Regions from separate parts of the Alkalihalophilus pseudofirmus genome, predicted to be linked through region 1. Evidence: riboswitches for the same ligand, from Rfam matches in the RefSeq annotation. Region 1 holds a riboswitch; the other holds the start of a gene.
What was found. Region 1 has a riboswitch for cobalamin ahead of metE (5-methyltetrahydropteroyltriglutamate--homocysteine S-methyltransferase). Riboswitches for the same ligand answer to the same signal wherever they lie in the genome.
Positions count from the first base shown of each region.

Region 2: another riboswitch for cobalamin. It lies ahead of PQ478_RS07315 (ABC transporter substrate-binding protein); the one in region 1 lies ahead of metE (5-methyltetrahydropteroyltriglutamate--homocysteine S-methyltransferase).

Region 1 covers NZ_CP117835.1:3,070,215-3,073,421, reverse strand. The annotation lists gene metE (5-methyltetrahydropteroyltriglutamate--homocysteine S-methyltransferase) at 1-1,977, opposite strand, end outside; cobalamin riboswitch at 2,143-2,353, opposite strand; gene PQ478_RS16385 (methyl-accepting chemotaxis protein) at 2,557-3,207, shown strand, end outside.
Region 2 covers NZ_CP117835.1:1,408,782-1,411,988, forward strand. The annotation lists gene PQ478_RS07300 (DUF421 domain-containing protein) at 1-163, shown strand, start outside; gene PQ478_RS07305 (spore coat protein) at 445-747, opposite strand; gene PQ478_RS07310 (hypothetical protein) at 752-964, opposite strand; cobalamin riboswitch at 1,113-1,293, shown strand; gene PQ478_RS07315 (ABC transporter substrate-binding protein) at 1,499-2,494, shown strand; gene PQ478_RS07320 (FecCD family ABC transporter permease) at 2,457-3,207, shown strand, end outside.

The sequences.
Region 1 (3,207 bases):
ATCAAGTGCATCAATCGTTTCAATAATTTCATCAAACTCGGAATAACACATATGAGTATGAATTTGAGTCGTAGGCTCTACGCTGCTTGTTGCGAGCCTAAATGCATAAGTAGCATTTGCTAAATAATCAGCTCTATCATCTTCTTTGAGCGGCAGTCCCTCACGCAGTGCAGGCTCATCTACTTGGATCATTTCAATACCATTTGCCTCTAGCTGACGAATTTCTTCCTGGATGGCTAAGGCAAGCTGATTAAGCATTTCTCTAAGTGATATGTCATCTCGCTCAAACGACCAATTTAAAATCGTAACGGGTCCGGTCAGCATCCCTTTCATTGGTTTTGTAGTCAATGACTTCGCATACAGAGTTTCCTTTAATGTCATCGGTTGGTCAAAAGAGATATCGGCCGCAATAATAGGTGGCTTAACACAACGAGAACCGTAAGATTGCACCCAGCCGTTTGTAGTGACTTCCATCCCATTTAAGCGTTGACCGAAAAATTCGACCATATCTGTACGTTCAAATTCCCCGTGAACAAAAACATCGAGCTGAATTTCTTCTTGAATGTTTACCCACTTTTGGATTTCTTCTTGAATAAATGTTTCATAATCGGCCTCAGACAAAGAGCCTTTTTTAAACTTTAAGCGGGCAGCTCTTACTTCTTTCGTTTGTGGAAAGCTTCCGATGGTTGTAGTAGGCAGGGGAGGAAGCTGCCACTTTTTCTTCTGTTGTTCTTTTCTTACATCAAAAGAAGTTCTTGTTGCTGTTAATTCGTTTAATTGAGAAAGCTTTCTTTGCACATCTGTATGAACTCTGCCTGTATCTTTATGAAACTCAGAGATAGCATAACTGTAAGCTCGGAGTTCATCTTTCTTCTCAGGAGATTTGAGTGCTTCACTAAGCAAGACTACTTCCTTTAGCTTTTCATCAGCAAAGGCAAGAGCGTCAACTAATTGCTCTGGCAGCGACTTCTCATTAGCCGTCGTAACAGGTACATGGAGCAATGAGCATGAAGGCTGAATGATCAATTGACTTGGCTGGATGTAGGATGTAATTTTTGCTGCTTGATCTTGTTTATCTAACAGGTTGCTTTTCCAAATGCTGCGGCCATCAATGACTCCGCATGCCAACAGCTTATCACTAGGAAACCCAGATGATCTTAATTTCTCTAGGTTGGCTCCTTTGTCGTGGACGAAATCAAGTCCGATAGCATCTACAGGTAATTGAATCACTTCTTCATAGCGTTCAACCGAGCCGTAATAGGTCTGTAAAAGCAGTTTTATCTCTGGCAGCTTCTCATTAAAGCGACTATAAACTTCTTGAAAAACCTCGATCGTAGGATGGTCGATATCTTGAACAAGAATCGGTTCATCAATTTGGATCCATTCGGCGCCCGCATCGGCTAATTCTTGGAACGCTTTGATGTAGTGAGGAATAAGTTCAGCTACCTTGTCTTTAAATTCACTGTTCGCGTATCCTTTTGATAAGGCAATCAATGTAACCGGACCTAAGATGACTGGTTTCCCTTTAATGCCCAGCTCATATTTTGCTTCATTAAATAAATCTAACAGTCTGTTATGTGTTAGTTTTGGTGCTGCGCCTTGTAATTCTGGAACAATATAGTGGTAGTTTGTGTTAAACCATTTAGTCATTTCAGAAGCAACATGTTCATCTGTTCCGCGGGCAATTGCAAAATATTGTTCCAGGGAAGCTTCTTCCATCGATTGAAACCTCTCGGGGATAAGCCCGAACATTACAGCTGTATCTAGAACTTGATCATAGTAGCTGAAATCGCCAATCGGAATAAGATCAATGCCTTTACTTCGCTGTTTCTTTAAATAGTCGATACGAAGCTGCTTCATTTCAAGTTCAAATGCCACTCTCGTTATTTTCTTTGTCCAATACTTTTCTAATACTTGTTTCCATTCTCTATTTTCCCCAATGCGTGGATAGCCTGTGTTTGATGTCACTATATTCATCTTTAAATCCCTCCAGATTGTCGTCTCTATTGTTGTGGTTAACTCAGCAAATAAAAAAACTCTCTTTCATCATTGAAAGAGAGATCACATACATAGACTTAACCTGGATGATCATAAACCATCGGCCAAAACATATCGATCACTCCTCCCTAATAAACGCGTAGGTACTAGTGCGTACAAAAGGCAGGTCTCCTGACTCAAGTTCATCGCTTGCTTATCCCTTCCCATTCAACTTAGCTAAGATCACTAAATGATGAATAGTGGCAATGATAAGCAGCTCGCTCTTACAGTGGCGCGACCGTGCCGGATTCTCACCGGACTTCCCTTTTAAGGTTTAGAAGGCAAACTCTAAACCACCTCTTGCATGTACTTATAAAATTAAATTAATCAAATACTTAGACTATATCCTAACTTAGATTATTTTATTAATCAAGAATTTTCTAAAAGAAATCTCTACCCTGATATTAGTCACATCCAATAATACTATATGCTATATTTACCCAGTCTTTACAATCACTTAATAATACATTGGTATAATTTATCTGGTATAAAAGACTTAGTTTAGGTGGGGGTTTGGTTGTGTTTAGGAATCGGTTAAAGAAGAAAAAGAGTGGTTCGAACAAACAAAAAACTGAGACAACAAGGCAAAACAGCAAGTTTTTAGAGAAGTTCTCCATGAAGAGCAGATTACTTTTTTTATTTGTTATGCTGCTAGCAGTCTCATTATCAATAGGAGGATTTACTTCTTATTTAAAAGCAAAAGAGATGACAGTCAACTCCATTGAAAACAGACTGATGCGGGAAGTAGATCTTATGGAAGTGATTGCTCAAAACCTTCAGTTCCTCTATGTGAGTGATGAAGAGTATTTTATGCAACAGCTAGAATCAAATATTAGATCACAGCAAGATAAACTTGAAGAAGACGGGATTAGTGCCGAATTCTTTTCTGTCATTAATCAAGAAGCTGTCCCGTTTCAAGTAAGTCAAGATACTTTGCCGCCTATCCCTGTTGAAGCGATAAGCAAAATGGAACAAAGAGATCAAGGAGTCATCCATGTAGAAATAGATGGATCCAAGTATTCGATTTCATTTCAGACAATAAATGAAATCGGCGGAATCTTTGCCTTAGCCGTTCCTGAAGCCTCTTATATGGGTGCGGTAGTTGACATGGCTTATTTTAATCTGCTTGTAGTTGTGATTAGTGTATTTATCTCTACCATATTCATTTTG
Region 2 (3,207 bases), 1.7 Mb from region 1:
CTTAATCTATTTAGGTTTAAATCGGCAATGGTTAATTGCTGAATTACAAAAAAGTCGGGTTGCTCAAGTAAATCGCGTCTTCTTCGCTTCCATTAATGATGACCAAGAACTTCACGTATCCTTAAACAATGAACAGCAGCAAATGCCGACTATTTACAACTAATTGAGGGTCCGTTTCAAACTCGTTACTTTCTAATGTTCTTCACAAGAGTAACTCAAATACAAAGCAATTTGCTTCACAGTAGAACAATAGCATTTAAAGAAAAATGAATTTATTATCACACTAAGTAAGGAAACCTTATGATAAAAAAAGCGGTGAGACCCTGCATTACTATAGTAATGCGGAGTCTCACCAGCCCTTCTAAGGAACAAAGGTGTATGTCAGTCAACATATTAAAATGAGTCGTTATGTTCGAAAGACTCGTTATGAAAACATTTTTATTGTTATTTTGAAGTTGGCATCTCAAGAGCAAGTTTTGCTTTTTCTAGGTCATGACTGACTTGCTCGTCAACATCATAAGCATGATACATTTCCTGCTCAATCATATAGGTAGCCACCTCATGATGTAATTGGATCGTTTCATCTAGTTGTTTCTTTAAAATTTTATGGATCTCAGGGCTTGCTGTTTCCGTAATCGCTACTGCATAGCTCCTTACAGCTGCTTTTGCAGTTACTAGAAGATCTGTTGCAATGACCTCATCATTAATTAAATCTTTATTATTGATTTTATCAAGAATACTAGACATAAGCTTATTCTCCTTTCTCTACTTTTTCTAAAATAGTACGCAATTCTTTAACAGCCTCTTGAGATGCAGCGGCATCTTTTTGTAGCAATTGTTTTAGTTTCTTGTCAGAAGCCAGCCCTTGCATCATTGAGGATTTTGCAGCACTAGCTGATTTAATTGTCAGCATTTCATGAACTTCTAACACTTCATGAGCTGCGTAGTTTGTTTTTGCCATCATTGTTGCCTCCTTGTTGTTTTAGAATGTAATGTATGAATTCCACTGTTTTATAAAATAAAACCTATTAATTTTTTATTGATAGACAAAATGTTTAAAAAATAGTGTCGAATACGTGGTGATCATGTATAATAAAGATACTTATTAACAATCTCATATAGCACATCTAGGTCACTTTGTTATAGAAGTGATAATAGGGAAGTTGGTGTAAATCCAACGCGGTCCCGCCACTGTAAATGCTTGATTGCCTGCACATCCACTGTCAATTTGATGGGAAGGGGAAGTAATCGATAAGCATGAGTCAGGAGACCTGCCTAGGTGTTTCGTGTGAAACCTTCGAGGAAAAGGGGAAGCGGTCTAAAACGACTCTATTTTATCTCATTTCAAAAATGGAGTAAGATTAGTACTACTTTAATGTGTAAGCACTCCTCGGCATGGAGTGCTTTTTTGTGTATATGCCGCCTAATTCAACAATATGTTCCACAGAAGAGCTAGAGAGAGAAAATAAGTAATACTACATATTTAGGAGAGGATTTTATGTTGAAAAAGTGGTATGCAATTCTTGCCGCACTTATGCTTGCTTTTGTTTTAACTGCTTGTGGGGAGACAACAGATACAGAGGAGAGTACTGAGCCTGTTGATACAGAAGAAGCAGGTGAAGAAAATGTTGAGAGTGAGAGTGGAGAAACGGGAGATTTTCCTAGAACTGTAACTGATGCTTTGGGAGAAGAGGTTGTTATTGAAGAGAAGCCTGAGAAAATTGTTTCCCTCATTCCTAGTATTACTGAGACATTGTTTAAAATTGAGCAAGGAGAATATGTGGTAGGTCGTACAGATTGGGACAACTATCCTGAAGAAGTCTTAGATATTGAGAGCGTAGGAGATATGAACTTTGATGTCGAGCGTGTCCTATCCCTTAGTCCTGATCTTGTTTTATCCCATGAATCAAATGCACATAGTTCAACTGAAGGATTAGATCAAATCCGTGCTGCTGGTATTCCGGTAGTTGTCATTAACGATGCCAGTTCCATTGATGCCGTATATGAGGCTATCACAATGATTGGAGAAGCATCTGGCGGAGATCAAGAAGCAGCTTCTACCATCGAAGAGATGAAAGAACGTTTTGCAGCTATTGAAGAAAAAGCTTCAGAAATTAGTGAGGAAGACCAGGTAGATGTATGGGTTGAAGTGTCAGATGAGTTATATACAGCTGGAAGCGAAACGTTTATTGATGAAATGCTTACTCTAATTCGTGCTAATAATATTGCTGATACGGAGCAGGGTTGGCCGCAATTTACTGAAGAGGAAGTAGTCACTTTGAATCCACAAGTGATTATTACAACTTACGGGTATTACGTTGAAAATGCTGATGAGAAAATTAAAGAACGTGCCGCTTGGCAAGATGTAGATGCCGTTAAAAATGAGCGTATTTATGATGTGCAATCTGATGAAGTCACAAGGTCAGGTCCGCGTCTTGTAAAAGGAGTAGAGGAACTTGCGTCAGTCATTTATCCAGAGGTATTTGGCGAATAATCACTTTATTGCCTATACAGCAGTACTAATATTTTGTTTTACAGCGTTTATCATAAGCATCGGAAAGGGAAGTGTTGAACTTCCCTTTTCTACCGTTATACACATCGTTTTACAAGAAGGATTACATATACCGCTCAATGCAGTCCTAGATCCTATGCATGTGAATATCGTGATGGAAATCAGGCTTCCGAGGACGCTGCTTGCTATGATGGTCGGCGCTTGTTTAGCCGTTGCTGGAGCAGCCTTTCAAGGTTTTCTTAAAAATCCCCTTGCTGATCCTTATACATTAGGGGTTTCATCAGGGGCTGCAGTTGGTGCGGTGGTCGTATTATTTTTTGGCATCAGCTTGCCGATTATTGGTCAGTTCACATTACCTTTTGTCAGTATTATTTCAGGCTTTTTGACTCTATTTTTAGTTATAGGGTTTGCTAGAATCGTTCAGCGTTCGATGTCGGCTGAGACGATTATTTTAGCAGGAATTATTTTCAGCTCGTTTTTAGGCGCATTTATCTCCTTGATGATTTCATTAACAGGTGATGAGCTGCGGCAGATTATTAATTGGCTGATGGGCAGTGTGGCTATGCGAGGATGGCCCTATGTATACATGATTGTTCCTTGTTTTCTAATTGGTTTTATTATGTTGTTTTTTAACCGGCATGAACTCAATGCACTAGCATTTGGTGAAGAAACAGCCCGTCAATTAGGTGTGAACT